Regions from separate parts of the Colwellia sp. BRX8-9 genome, predicted to be linked through region 1. Evidence: predicted binding sites of a transcription regulator. Region 1 holds the regulator's gene; the other holds the start of a gene.

Region 1 (7,964 bases):
CACAAGAGGCTTGTCCACTAGGATTAGCGCCAACATCAAGTACCACAGCAACCCTAGTAATGGGTGATGCACTCGCTGTTGCCTTATTAAATGCTCGCGGCTTTACCGCTGACGACTTCGCACTCTCTCATCCCGGTGGTAGTTTAGGAAAACGCCTATTACTACGTCTTAGCGATATAATGCATAGTGGTGAGCGCTTACCAACTGTAAATGCTAATGCTAAAATTAAGGATGCGTTGGTTGAAGTATCATTAAAAGGTTTGGGGATGACGGCGGTAGTCGACGAGAGTGGTCAATTACAAGGCTTATTCACTGACGGAGATTTACGTCGTATTCTTGATGAACGTATTGATATACATCTTGATACTATTGCATCAGTGATGACAAAAAATCCCACTGTGGCTCATCAAGATATGCTAGCCGCCGAAGGCTTAAAAATCATGGAAGACAAAAAAATTAATGGTTTAATTATTGTTAATGACAATAATATACCTATTGGCGCAATGAATATGCACGACTTACTAAAATCAGGTCTTATCTAATATGCAAACACTCTATGGCGAAATTACTGACACAGCATTCAATACCATGAAAAAAATAAAGCTGCTGATATGTGATATTGATGGCGTTTTTTCTGATGGCCGTATTTATTTGGGTAACGATGGTGAAGAATTAAAAGCTTTTCACACTAAAGATGGCTACGGCATAAAAGCATTAGGCGCCAGCGGTGTCGATGTAGCGGTGATCACCGGGAGAACATCAAATATTGTCGCAACACGTATGTCAGCCTTAAATGTTAAATATATAGTGCAAGGTGAAGAAAATAAATTACCCGCCTTGAAAACGATGGCTAAGCAATTAAAGCTATCCCTCGAGGAAATTGCTTATATTGGTGATGATATGCCTGATTATGAGTGTATCAACGCTGTAGGCTTGGGTATTGCTGTTAAAGATGCCCACCCAAGTATTTTATCTATCGCAAATTACACCACTTTTAACCATGGCGGTTTTGGTGCTGTTCGAGAAATATGCGATTTAATCATGCTTAGCCAAAACACCTTAGCAAATGCTTCGGGTGCGAGTATATGAATCGACTTTATAGTTTAACCTTGTTGTTTTTTCTAATTGCGGGAGGCGTTTACGGTATAATTGAATGGAGAAATTCCTCAGCACCACAATTACAAGCGATTGATAAGACGCTGACCCCTGATTTTATTGCCGAAAATTTACACAGTAATGTTTATAAACATCAAGGAAGCTTAGCTTATGTTGTTGATGCCCATCGTATGGAACATTACCCTGAGTTAAGTATTACCAACTTTGAGTTTCCTCAATACACACTTCATCCAAAAAATGATGCGCCCGCATGGAAAATATCTGCCAATGAAGGCATATTATACAATAACAACCGGGTAAAATTAGCAAAGCATGTCCGCCTGTTAGCAACAGATCCCGATAGCTTATTACAAGAAGTTCAAGGAAAATACTTTGAACTTGATCTAAAAACTAACATCATAAGTTCAGAACAAGAAATTAAAATTATCGGTAAAGGATTTACCATCGATGGTAAAGGTTTAATTGTCGACTTAAACACCAACCAAATGACACTAACTAAACATGTGAAATCAATTTATGAAATTGTTAAAAAATAGCCTACTGTGCTTATTGTTATCAACTCCGCTATTTTCGTCAGCTTTCGCTGAAAAATTTGATATAAAACAAAAGATTGAAATTAACGCTTCAAGACAAGCCGTTGATCTTAAAAATAAAATATTCAGCTATATTGATAACGTGGTGATCACTCAAGGTTCATTAGTTATACGTGCTGATTTAGTACAAGTGCTGACTCAATCTGGCAGTGAAGAAAAAACCTATATCGCTAAAGGGAAGCCAGCAACCTTTAAACAAACCTTAGCCGATGGCACTCCTCTTAGCTTACAAGCAGACGAAATAAGATATGAGCCCGCAAATAATTTAGTGATAATTTCAGGAAATGCGTTATTACAGCAAGAAGGTAGTGAGGTTAGTGGCAGTAGAATTACTTACAATATTGCCACTCAGTATGTTAATGCTGAAAGTAAATCTAACGAACGCACTAAAACGATTTTTCAGCCGAAAGAAAAAATTAAAGCGACAACCACAGACGCGAAAACTCAGGAAAAAATTAATTTATGAGCACTAGCACCCTAATGGCAAAAGGCCTTGCCAAAGCCTATAAAGGCAGAAAAGTGGTTAAAAATGTCAGTATGCAAGTTTCAGCAGGACAAATAGTCGGTTTACTGGGCCCAAATGGTGCCGGAAAAACAACTTCTTTTTATATGATTGTGGGGTTAGTTGAAAGTGATAGTGGCGATATTATCTTAAATGACGAAAACCTGACGTTAGCGCCTATGCATGAGCGTGCGAGAAAAGGCATCGGATATTTACCACAAGAAGCCTCTATTTTTCGAAAACTCAGTGTTTACGACAATATTATGGCTATTTTACAAACACGAAAAGAATTATCAGATGCTGAACGCGAAGAAAAATTAGAACATCTTGTTGAAGAATTCAACATAGGTCATATCAAAGATAATTTAGGCATGAGCTTATCTGGTGGTGAACGCCGCCGAGTAGAAATTGCTCGCGCATTAGCTGCTGAACCAAAATTTATTTTATTAGATGAACCTTTTGCTGGTGTTGACCCAATTTCAGTAGGTGATATTAAAAAAATTATTCTACACTTAAAAGAACGTGGCATTGGTGTGTTGATCACTGATCACAATGTACGTGAAACTCTCGATGTATGTGAACATGCGTATATTGTTAGTCATGGTGAACTTATTGCAGAAGGTACTGCAGATCAAATTCTTGCAAATCAACACGTAAGAGATGTATACCTTGGTGAACAATTCACGCTATAGTAGTCAGTAAATGAATAGTATCTTCGTATGAAAAAAACGAAAATATCCCATTAAAAATAATAGGAAGTTAATGACCTAAATGCGCCCTACTCTACAACTCCGCATAGGACAACAATTAACCATGACGCCACAATTGCAGCAAGCAATCAAATTGCTGCAACTGTCTACGTTAGAGCTTCAACAAGAAATTCAGGAAGCCTTAGAAAGTAATCCATTATTAGAAATGGATGAGTCTTCAAATAATCCCGAAGATAAAAGTACTGACAACCTTGAAGAAGCTCACACTGCCGGTAATGGTGACGTTAAAGAAGCCCCTGCTTCTGATGGTAGCGAAGACGCTACGCCTACCATTGATGAAATCACCACCACTGAAGCCATGGACAAGAACGATATCCCTGAAGAATTAAACATGGATACCACTTGGGATGATAACTACACGGCCGGTGCAGCAAGTTCAAGCTCAGGCCCAGCTTCAGAAGATTATACTTACCAAGGCGAGACTCAAGACTCCATTCAAGATCATTTGCGCTGGCAAATGGAATTAAGCCCTTTTACCGAAACAGACCGCGCTATAGCGACAGCAATTATTGATGCTGTTGATGACGCCGGTTACTTAACGGTATCTAGTGAAGACATTTTAGAAAGTGTTGCCATTGAAGGAGTAGAGCTTGATGAAATTGAGGTGGTACTAAAACGTATTAACCTCTTTGATCCTGTCGGTGTCGCTGCTCGTTCTATTTCAGAATGTTTAATCATTCAACTTAATCAATTTGACCCCGCTACACCTTGGTTAGCAGAAAGTAAGTTAGTTTTGCGTGACCATATTAATCTGCTGGGTAGCCGAGACTATCGTACATTAATGCGTAAAACTCGACTGAAAGAAGAGCAACTGCGCGAAGTGGTGCGTCTTATTCAATCACTTGATCCTAGACCCGGCGATAGTGTGATGAAGAGTGACGATCAGTATGTTATTCCTGATGTGTCTGTTGAAAAGAAAAATGGCCGTTGGGTGGTCGAATTAAACCCTGATACTGCGCCAAAACTTTCGGTGAATCAGCAATATGCTTCGATGTCACGTTCGATGAAGTCGACAGCGGACACACAATTTATTCGCTCAAATTTACAAGAAGCTAAATGGTTTATTAAAAGCTTAGAAAGCCGTAATGATACCTTATTAAAAGTGTCAAACTGTATTGTGCAACGTCAAATTGGCTTTTTTGAACATGGTAATGAAGCCATGCGTCCAATGGTTTTAAATGATATTGCCGAAGCTGTCGATATGCATGAATCAACCATTTCACGAGTGACGACACAAAAGTACATGCATACGCCACGTGGAATTTTCGAACTGAAGTTTTTCTTCTCAAGCCATGTTGGCACCGAAAGCGGTGGCGAATGCTCATCAACAGCTATTCGTGCATTAATCAAAAAATTTGTTGCTGCCGAAATCCCAGCAAAACCACTTAGTGATAGTAAAATGGCTGATTTATTAGCCGATCAAGGGATAAATGTAGCTCGACGCACCATAGCAAAATATCGAGAGTCACTTTCTATTCCACCTTCTAACCAACGAAAAAGTTTACTTTAACGAAAAGATGAGGAATTAAGCTTATGCAAATTAATCTTTCTGGCCACCATGTTGACATTACCGAAGCTTTACGAGAAAACGTCACGACTAAGATGGCAAAATTAAGCCGACATTTTGATCATATCAATAATGTTCATGTTGTTCTCACCGTTGAAAAATCAAATCAAATTGCTGAAGCGACTGTTCACGTTAGTGGCTCTGATTTACATGCAAAAGCTGAAAATGCTGACATGTATGCCTCTATTGATAGTCTTGTTGTTAAGCTTGACCGGCAAATATTGAAGTACAAAGGTAAAACGAATCAGCATTAATGCTGTTTATCGCCTGTTCACTCACCAAAGAATCTAAGTAGTATAATGAAGTTGCAAGATATCCTTACCCTTGATTGCACCCTGTGTGCGATTAAGGGTACAAGCAAAAAAAAACTCCTTGAAATAATTAGCACAACTGCGGCAAAAAAATTCGACAATATTGATACTCATCAATTATTCGAAAGCTTAATGGCGCGTGAAAAGGTTGGCTCTACCGGCATAGGAAATGGCATTGCGATTCCTCATGGTCGATTAACCAACACGTCACAAGTTATTGCTGTATTGCTGACCAGTGAACAAGCCGTTGAATTTGATGCGATAGACAACCGTGCTGTCGATATTATTATTGCGTTATTTGTCCCCGAAGAAAACTGCCAACAACATTTAGATACCTTACAAAGTATTGCGCAAATATTTAGTACTAAACAGTTCGCAAAGCAAGTAAGAAAATGCCAAAATTCGCAAGAGCTTTTTACTTTAATAAAGCATGCTAAACGTTAATAAAATCTAATAATAATCCAGGAAAACTCAAATGAAACTCTTGATAGTCAGTGGTCGCTCAGGGTCAGGTAAAAGTGTCGCCTTACGTGTACTCGAAGATTTAGGCTACTACTGTGTCGATAATATTCCGGTGAATTTATTGCCTGCATTAGCGCATACCGTTATTAATGATTACGACAAAGTAGCGGTTAGTTTAGATGTACGTAACTTACCCAATGATCCTAATGACGTTTCAGAAATATTAGATTATCTACCAAAAACAGTAAAACTCGATATTCTGTATTTAGATGCTGATGACTCTGATCTTATTCGACGTTTTAGTGAAACGCGTCGTTTACATCCTTTGATTAAACAAAATATCCCACTCGACCAAGCCATCTCTTTAGAGAAAAAGCTGCTTGAGCCTATTTCCACGCGTGCGGGTTTGTATATTAATACCAGCCAGTTATCACCTCATCAATTATCTGATTTAGTGCGTGAGCGAATTTTGGGCAAAACCTCGGCATCTATGGTGGTGGTGTTTGAATCTTTTGGCTTTAAACACGGTGTACCACAAGACGCAGATTATGTTTTTGATGCACGTTTTCTGCCTAACCCTTTTTGGGAAACAGACTTAAAAGGTTTTACCGGTTTAGATCAACCCGTGCGAGACTTTCTTGCTAGCCAACCGATTGTCACTAAATTTATCTGGCAAATTAACAGTTTTATGATGACATGGTTACCCCACTTAGAAAGAAACAATCGCAGCTATATTACTATCGCCATTGGTTGTACGGGTGGAAAACACCGATCGGTTTATATTGCAGAAATATTAGCAAACAATCTTAGAAAAGAACGCGAAGATGTTCAGTCTCATCATCGCGACATTAAAATACAAAGCACTTAATAACGGTCACTGTATGCCAAAATATAATAAATCATTAACCATTAGCAATAAACTGGGATTACATGCACGTGCTGCCACTAAACTTGCCCAGTTAAGCCAAAAGCTTAATGCTAACGTTACTATTTGCTTAGAGGGCAAAGAAGCTGATGCCAGTAGTATTATGGGGTTAATGTTACTGGCCGGTGGCTTTGGAAAAACCGTAGAGGTGATTACCCAAGGAGAAGATGCTCAACAAGCACTTGACGATGTATGCCAGTTATTTTCTGATAAATTTGATGAAGACGAATGATAAAAAGACTGAATAAAAAATAAAGTTACGTTATCATTCATTACAACACCTTAGCCAGCGCATCTTGACTAAGATATAAACAATATAATTTTCGTATTACTGCGGCACAGGAAAACTTTATGCCGGAAATATCAGAGCAACAACAAAATCATCAACGCCTGCAACAAGTCAATAAAGCACTTGGTAGCGGTATGTTTGTGCACGTTCGAAAATTACTACAGAACATGCCAGCTTATGATATTGCTTTAATATTAGAGTCATCTCACCCGAAAAGTCGTGCCGTTTTATGGCAACTTATCGACGCTGATAATCACGGTGAAGTACTTGAAGAACTCAATGAGGAAGTTCGAAAAGGTATTTTAAAAACTATCCGCCCTGAAAAATTAGCCGCCGTTGCTGAAGGCATGGATGTTGATGATTTAGCTGAAGTTTTACGTACTCTACCCGATAGTGTTTATCAAGAAGTATTAAGTGCTATGGACTCGCAAGACCGAGGTCGAGTCGAAGCCGCGTTATCATTTGAAGAAGATACCGCTGGCGGTATCATGAATACCGATACCATAACAATTCGTCCCGATGTAACGGTTGATGTGGTATTGCGCTATTTGCGCTTACGGGGTGATTTACCTGAAGCGACCGATTCTTTTTATGTGGTCGATGGTAAGAATCACTTTATTGGCGCCGTTTCTCTAGCGGCGATCATTACCGCTAAACCTGAAATTATCGTCTCAACACTCATTGATAAAGATATTGAAGCAATTCAAGTGCATTTGTCTGATAGTGACGTAGCGCAACTCTTTGAAAAATTTGATTGGTTCTCTGCACCAGTTATTGATGATGAAGGCCGTTTGCTTGGTCGTATCACGATAGACGATGTTATTGATATTATTCGTGAGGATGCCGAACATTCAATGATGAGTATGGCGGGCTTAGATGGAGAGGCAGATACCTTTGCTCCGGTTTTAAAAAGCACGCAACAACGCTCTATTTGGCTTGGCGTTAATCTCATTACCGCACTACTTGCCGTTGCTGTATCGAGTATGTTCGAAGGTGTTTTAAGCCAACTGGCTATTTTAGCTATTTTAAATTCTTTAGTGCCTAGTATGGGTGGTGTTGCCGGTAACCAAACCTTAACACTGGTTGTTCGCGCCATTGCGCTAGGCCATGTTGGCGACTCAAATGCGAGAATACTTATTCAGAAAGAACTTGCTGTTGGTTTTCTTAATGGCGTTATCTGGGCGGTATTAATTGCTGGTGTTGTGGCTATTTGGCAACAAAATTTAATGCTTGGTGGCGTTATAGCCTTTGCAATGTTAATGAATTTAACCGCTGCTGGTATCGCTGGTGTCGCTATCCCGCTGTTTTTGAAAAGGATGAATATTGACCCTGCTCTCGCTGGTAGTGTGATATTAACAACGATTACCGATGTGGTCGGAATATTCGCTTTCTTAGGTACTGCAACTTTATTCCTAACCTAAACTAGATA
Region 2 (7,964 bases), on a different contig from region 1:
TACTCGGACTAAACGCCCAGCAACAGAGACTTTATGCGGGTGCACAAATTCTTGGCAGTTTTTTAGTCTTTCATTAAGGCGAGAAATATCAACCATAGCGGTATTTTGACTCTTTTGTACAAGAAATTACTGATGTAGTGCATCTTGCAAAAACGAGTCCAATACTTCTTTTATTCGAGATTTAACACTCAGGTCGATATTAGAGGTGCTATTTTCAATTTGACAGCTACCCGGAACTAATTGCGGGGCAGCGAGTAAACGCCAACCTTGTTCTTGCACATGTTTAGCGCCAAATTGCTTTTCAACACGTTTAATATCGTTGGGGTGTAATAAAATTTGCGTTTGCGCTTCTTGGCTAGGTAAAGCTTTTATACCCGCAGAAATCGCAGCAATAATAATATCAGGGTTAGTTTTAGCTTCTTCTAAGGTAATCGCTTCGGTGAGTTCTACGACAAGATGAAGTAATTGTTGTTCAACATTTTTTTCGACATCGAGTAATGGCTTATGAAGCTGTTCAGTAAGTGACGCCCATGCAGCTGATTGTTCATCGATACTTTCTTTTGCTTCGGCTAAGCCAGTTTCAAGACCTTCTTGGTGACCAAGTACCATACCTTCTTCATGGCCAGAGACTTTACCTTCTTCATAACCTTTAGCAAAACCTTCTTCCTTGCCCTGATTAAGGCCTTCATCAAATGCAGCTTGACGAATGTTTTCAATATCTTCTGCCGTTAATGGCGCGATTTCTTCTTCAACAAAATCTTCAGGGGGCTCGAAACGCCAAGCGGCTTTCTTTCCCATAGCATTGGTTGTTTCATCTTTAATTTTATTTTCAGATTTAACCGTCGGCAATGACCAAACATCGGTTTCTTGTTCGGGATTATGTTTAATAACTTCAGCATTCGATTTATTTAATAATTTCATAATATTTTATAACAGTAAGTTTTGACTGACCTAAAAATATAAGGTTTATAAGAACTCATCACCGCCACCAGCGCCACCAAGCATAATTTCTCCAGCGTCAGATAATCGTCGAGCAACAGATAATATTTCTTTTTGTGCGGCTTCAACTTCACTAATACGCACCGGTCCCATAGCTTCAAGGTCATCTGCCAGCATTTCAGCGGCACGTTTGGACATATTCGCCATAATTTTTTCTTTCAGTACATCATCTGCGCCTTTAATTGCTTTCATCAACGCATCTTGTTGTACTTCACGTAATATCGCTTGAATACCACGGTCGTCTACATCGGCAAGGTTTTCGAAAACAAACATCAAGTCTTGAATTTGTTGACTCATCTCTTCGTCATGTTCACGAATTGAATCCATTAGCATACCTTCAACATTGGTATCCAAATAGTTCATAATGTCAGCTGCTGCTTTTAAACCACCCATTTTAGCGGCTTGTGCACCTGCTTGACCGGCAAACTGTTTTTCCATAATTTCATTAAGTTCTTGTAATGCTGCCGGTTGAACTTCTTCAAGGTTAGCAATACGCATCATTAAATCTAAACGCACTTTTTCGGCAAACTGGCTCATAATTTCAGCCGATTGATCAGGGTCTAAATAGGAAAGTACAATGGTTTGAATTTGAGGATGCTCGTTACGAATAATATTGGCTACTTGTTTTGAGTCCATCCATTTCAATGAATCTAAACCTTTTGCACCGCCTCCCATGACAATTTGATCAATTAAATTGCCGGCTTTGTCTTCACCTAATGCTGCAGTTAATGCCTTGCGAACGAATTCTTCACTTTGGAAGCCAATGGTACTGAAGTTTTGTATTTCATGGATAAAGAGCTTATGAACAGCGGTAATTTTTTCTTGGGTGAAATCTTCCATGGCAGCCATAACCATGCCCACTTGTTGAACCTGCTTAGGCTCTAAGTGTTTTAATATTTGCGCGGCATCTTCTTCAGATAAGCTTAGCAATAATATCGCAGCTTTCTCTGCACCATCAAGTTTGTCAACGTCAAAACCCTTAGGTGCAGGGGCTAACTCTTGCATTTCATCACTCATCTTCGTTCAACCAACTTTTAACCACTTGAGAGGAAAGTTCAGGCTCATTAGCAACAAGCGCTCGAACAGCTTTTAGTATATCTTCATCGCGATGTAAATCAGGTAATTGTAAACTACCATCAGGTGCAAAACCTACTGCCGCCGCATCAAAGTCTGATGTTAGCATATCCATGGTTTCATCACCCAAATCAATGTGGCTATCGAGTGATTTATCACCGTAGTCATCAGGTGTTTGATCAGGGTTAATAAGACGTTTAAGCATAGGTTTAACAACGGCAAGTATCAATACAATAATGACTAATGCGCCCATGCCTAATTTGAAAAACTTTAATATGTCGGCATTCTCATAGAAAGGAACTTTAGGAGCATCCTCAATAATTTGACGAGAGAATGGCAAGGTAACGACTTCTAATACATCACCACGTTGTAAATTAAAACCAATACTCCCTTGTAATAAGCGACGAATATTTGACATTTCTTCAACAGATCTCGGTGAATCGGTAATCGCGCCTTCAGCATCAGCAGTTGCCAAGTAATCAAGTGCAACAGAAACGCTTACTCGACGAACGACACCTGCTTGTTGTTTGGTATGGCTGATAGCTTCGTCTAATTCATAATTTTTTGTTGATTCAAGGTGTTTACGACCAGGCATTGATCTTTGTTGTGCACCACCATTCGCATTTTCTGGAATATTTGAATCAAGTGGTGGCTGATTGCTTAACGCTCCAGGAATACCACCAAGTAAACCGCCAATCGTGTTGTCTTCAACTTTCATTTCACTGCGCAGTGCCGGTAAATCTGAATTATAACGACGCTGCATTTCTTCACTTGAGGTGAAATCCATGGTCACATTAACTTGTGCGGTGTAGTTCCCTAAACCAACGACAGGGATGAGTATGCTGTCTATTTTGTTTAAATATTCATTTTCTCTTTTTTTCTCCATTTCAAACTCTTTGCGTGTGCGAGAAGAAACAGAGGTTTGTGAGCCGGAATTAAGTAAACGACCATTTTGATCTGTCACTGTAACTCGGTTAGGTTCCATACCCTGAACGGCAGAAGCAATAATATCAACAACAGAGTCAACTTCTTCTTCAGATAACATCCGCCCTTTACGCATAGTTAGTACCACAGTGCCAGATGCGCTGCGGGTACGTTTAGCAAAAATATTTTCGCGGGGTATCGCCAGTAAAACTTTTGCTCTAGAGATAGCTTGCAGTTCTTCAATGGTGCGAGCCAATTGCTGCTCACGAGAAAACTTAAGACGTTCTGTTTCAAGGCGCTGGCTGACACCAAAACCCATATCTTGCATAATAATTTCACTACCTTCTGTTGGTTCATCAGATAAACCTTCACGAGCAAGTAAAATTTTAATTTCTTGATATTGATCACTTTGTACTGAAATAGTGTTGTTTGCTTGACGGTAATCCACTTGGTTAGCGTCTAGAAAGTCCATTGTTTTGATTAATTGTTCGGTAGGTTGTTTGGCAAGAAATCTATATTCGGCTTGATTTGCCCACATAATAACAAAAACAGCAATAGCTAAACAAATTGCTAATGCCATAATTAAGGTGACTTGGCGTAATAAATCGACATTACCCATAGCAGAAGCAAAGCCTGATTTTTGCTCATCAGCCATATTATCAGCACCATCACTTGCCATTAACCCGGTGCCGCCATCGGCAGCAACCATTGAATTATTATCAGTATCAGCCACTTAATTTCTCCACTACCACTTGATTTTATTACGAAATACTATCTATTTTATACTAAGGTATTGTTAAACTGGCATATTCATTATTTCTTTATATGCTTCAACAAACTTATTACGTACTTGTACGGTGGCATCAAAAGCAATACCAGCTTTAGCGGAAGCAACCATAGTATCAGCGAGCGTAACGCTTCGGTCGCCCATTTCAAAAGCTATTTTCTTTGCTCCAGACTCTTTTTGAATATCGTTAACATTATTCACCGCATCTTTAAGCATATCGCCAAAATTACTGGTCGACTTATTCAGCGCTGGAATAGCGCTGTCTCCCATGCCAAGGTTATTGCCCATTTTTTCAAATGAAGCCCCCTGCAACGAAGAGTTTCCAAGCGACATACTTTGCATTTGTGCGTATAAAGAATTGGTATCGATATTCATGAGCTACTCACTTGTGTCAATTTTTTGCTACTAAGCCTATAAATAACGGTTTAAGTAACGATATAACGATGATATTGCAAGCATGGTGCCAGTATGAGAATTAAAGAATTATCGAGGTTATGGAAGGTTTAATGAGTGAAAACTGCAAATAGCAGTAAAGCCAATATTTTAAATGAAAATATTGGCTTTATAGGAAAATTACCCTTTTGAGCGATTGTTAGGCTGGTATTTGAATGCCCGAATCACGCATTCTTGCTATTTTATAGCGAAGCGTTCTTGGGCTAATGCCTAATCGTTCAGCAACATCTTTACGGCTACCTTGACAAGCGGTGAGGGTATCAAGAATAATTTGATGCTCTTGTATTTTTAATTCATTACCAAGCATGTCTTCGCTATTATTTTCTAACGCCACGTCAGTAATAATTTCACTGTCGAAATTTTCAATTAACAAGTCACCGGCATTAATAATCTGGTCGCTATGCAAAATAATGGCTCGTTGAATAACATTGTCTAATTCACGAACATTGCCTGGCCAATCGTAACTCGTCAGTTTATTTCTCGCCGAAGCGGTTAGTTCTGGAATAGCCATGTTATTCGCTAACGATGCTTGAGTAATTAAATGTTTGGCTAATGGCACAATATCATCTCTGCGTTTATTTAATGCTAACCAAGTTAATGGAAAGACGTTTAAACGGTAGTAGAGATCTTCACGGAAGATACCCTCTTTTACAGCAACTCTTAAATCACGGTTGCTGGTTGCGATAACACGAACATCAAGCTTAATTGTTTTTCGACCTCCTAAGCGTTCAACTTCTCGCTCTTGTAAGACCCGTAAAATTTTTGCTTGTAAGCCAAGATCCATTTCAGTGATCTCGTCTAATAAAATAGTACCGCCCTGTGCTTGTTCAAATTTACCTGGGCACGCTTGAATGGCTCCGGTAAAGGCACCTTTTTCATAACCAAATAAAGTCGCTTCCAGCATATTCTCTGGAATTGCAGCACAGTTTATAGCAACAAAGGGCTTATCACTTCGGTTCGAATGGTAATGAACGTATTGTGCTAATACTTCCTTGCCAGAGCCACTGGGGCCGAGCACCATAACAGAAGCATCTGTGGTCGCGACTTTCTTTGCTAACGCTAATAGTTCAATACTTTGTGCGTCAGCAACCACAGGTTCATGCCGACTAGTCACATTCAATGGCACATATTGGTTAACCATATTGAGTAGCACTTCTGGCGCAAAAGGTTTTGCCATATAATTACAGGCGCCATCACGCATCGCTTGAACAGCATCATGAATCGTACCGTATGCCGTCATTATCAGCACAGGTAAATTTGGCCAATTTCTTTTAATACTATTGAGCAGTGTTAAGCCCGACATACCATCCATTTGCACGTCACTAACGACGAGATCAACACTTTGTTCTTTAAGCGTGAGTAAAGCATCTTCACCTGATTGAGCTTCAATACATTGATAACCTGATAACTTTAAAGTATCCATCAGGGCTTCACGTAATCCTGCATCATCTTCAACAACTAATATTTTACTTTGATTCATTAGTGTTCTCCCCGTTAACATTGTTTGTGTCTAAAATAGGTAAGTGAATACAAAAGTGCGCGCCCTCTCCTGGCTTACTCACTAAGCGAACATCGCCTTGATGAGCCTTAGCAACTGACTTTACCACCGCTAAACCTAAGCCGGTTCCCTGTGCCCTTGATGTATAGAAAGGTTCAAAAATTTTATTGGCAAGCTCTTCACTAATACCTTGACCATTATCTTGTACACTAATATAAGCGTATTCATTTTGGCAGTAGGTGGTAATGGAAATCTCCGCACCCTGCTTAATAACTTGTAAACTGTTGTGAATTAAGTTTTCAATAGCACCGCTTAACGCACGTTTATTACCTAAGATTTGGCAATCATCATCACAAAGCTTAATGTTTACTTTCGCTTTGGCCTGAACGATTAATGCTTCTACGGCGTTAACTGAATGCGTAATCAATTTATTAATTGAAAGTGGTTCAACAACTTTTTGCTTGCCACTTTTTGAAAACAACAACATATCGTTTACTTGCTGTTCTAAGTCGTGCAAGCGCGCCATTAATTTGTCTTGAAAGCTACTTCGATCGTCTGAAGAAAGCTTTTTATTTTTTAAATTTGCGCCATATAACATAGCGGCAGAAAGTGGTGTGCGAATTTGATGAGCAAGCTTTGAAACCAAATGACCTAATGACGATAAACGCTGCATATGGCTAAGCTTATCTTGTAATAAACGCGTTTCGGTCAAATCAGTGATCATAATTAACTGGCCAGGTTGATCACCTAAAGCAGTAATTTCTAATTTAACCCGGCGGCCGTCTTTCAATGACACTTCATGCCAATCGTCGGCACGAGGTTTAAACGATCGTTTAATAACATCAAACCAAGCTTGACCAAGAATCGGTTCATCGAGTAACAAACTAGCAATTTTATTGGTTTTAATAACAATACCGTTACCATCAAGCATTATCATCCCGGTCGGCATAACATCAATAATTTGCTCAAGTTGATTAGACTTTTGACGAAGTAACGATAGCTCGCCACGGTATGCTTCACTTTCTAACGTATCGCTATGAGCAAATGACTGCGGAGTAAAAGCAAATTTAGCTTTATGAAACAGATTATCTTCCACACAATGAATGGGTGTAGACAATTTAGAAGATGCTGATGAATGTGAAACTGCAACGGCCATATACTTTACTCAATTTAAAAATACCAACTGAATAAAGCATTAACTATGCCAAAGAGGTTTTACATTAATTTACATGATGTTAGAAGCGATTTTTAGAACAATTCTTGCCGTCAAAGATTTGGCTTTACTGTCTAAGAACATTCAATTCAACCAAAGATAAAGACGCTAACCGTCGCGATACTTTCCAGTACAACGGCTGGTGTAATAACGGATATAACAATCAATACATCTGGTTAACGTAGGATATTAGTTAGTGTTTTTTTGTAAGTTATACTTACGCATTTTTTCAACTAATGTGGTTCGACGCATCCCTAATAATTCTGCCGAACGTGCAACAACCCAGTCATTTTTCTCAAGTGCTTGGTTTATCATCGACACTTCAAGATCTGCTAAGTATTCTTTTAAATTCAAGCCATCGTTTGGCAAAACATCAACCACAGATGCTTCTTCTGGTTGGTCAGCAAAACTGCTGGTATCTTCTTCGTCATCATAATCAAAGCCAGAAAATAGCTCATTTATCGCATCACGTTCTTGCAACTCATCAGGGTATTCAGGTTGATACTCTTCAACATCAATATGACGATACTTTGCTGGTAATTCACTGACATTAACCACTTGCTCAGCAAACATAATGATCATACGTTCAATTAAGTTAGATAATTCTCGAACATTACCTGCCCAAGCATGTAATTTTAAAGATTCAATCGCTTGCTCAGTAAAACGAACACTTTGTCCTTGCTCTGCTTCAAAACGAGAAATAAGTTCTTTAATCAGTAATGGAATATCTTCTTTTCTATCACGTAATGCCGGTGTTTCAATAGGAAAAACATTAAGACGATAGAATAAATCTTCGCGGAATGTGCCCGCGGTGATCATATCTTCTAAGTGCTGATGGGTTGCAGCAATAATACGCACATTGGTTTTAATACTCTTTGCGCCACCGACACGCTCAAAAGTACGTTCTTGCAGAACACGAAGTAGCTTCACTTGCATGGGTTGAGGCATATCACCTATTTCATCAAGAAATAACGTGCCACCCTCAGCCATTTCAAAACGCCCTTTACGGGTAGAAA

The links. Region 1 encodes sigma-54, which starts transcription at its own class of promoters, with help from an activator protein. Its sites were predicted from a motif close to GTTGGCACGNNNNTNGNNT; they were not measured.
Region 2: the regulator sigma-54 is predicted to act here: its motif matches at 4,234-4,252, upstream of fliE (flagellar hook-basal body complex protein FliE).

What each region holds. Positions count from the first base shown of each region.
Region 1 covers NZ_JACGVN010000002.1:167,598-175,561, reverse strand. The annotation lists gene H4J70_RS02500 (KpsF/GutQ family sugar-phosphate isomerase) at 1-542, shown strand, start outside; gene kdsC (3-deoxy-manno-octulosonate-8-phosphatase KdsC) at 544-1,089, shown strand; gene lptC (LPS export ABC transporter periplasmic protein LptC) at 1,086-1,652, shown strand; gene lptA (lipopolysaccharide transport periplasmic protein LptA) at 1,633-2,175, shown strand; gene lptB (LPS export ABC transporter ATP-binding protein) at 2,172-2,903, shown strand; gene H4J70_RS02475 (RNA polymerase factor sigma-54) at 2,983-4,491, shown strand; gene hpf (ribosome hibernation promoting factor) at 4,515-4,802, shown strand; gene ptsN (PTS IIA-like nitrogen regulatory protein PtsN) at 4,848-5,303, shown strand; gene rapZ (RNase adapter RapZ) at 5,335-6,189, shown strand; gene H4J70_RS02455 (HPr family phosphocarrier protein) at 6,203-6,478, shown strand; gene mgtE (magnesium transporter) at 6,598-7,956, shown strand.
Region 2 covers NZ_JACGVN010000004.1:54,113-62,076, forward strand. The annotation lists gene fliI (flagellar protein export ATPase FliI) at 1-96, opposite strand, end outside; gene fliH (flagellar assembly protein FliH) at 127-921, opposite strand; gene fliG (flagellar motor switch protein FliG) at 967-2,016, opposite strand; gene fliF (flagellar basal-body MS-ring/collar protein FliF) at 2,009-3,730, opposite strand; gene fliE (flagellar hook-basal body complex protein FliE) at 3,794-4,159, opposite strand; gene H4J70_RS04510 (sigma-54 dependent transcriptional regulator) at 4,377-5,717, opposite strand; gene H4J70_RS04515 (PAS domain-containing sensor histidine kinase) at 5,704-6,891, opposite strand; gene H4J70_RS04520 (sigma-54 dependent transcriptional regulator) at 7,138-7,964, opposite strand, start outside.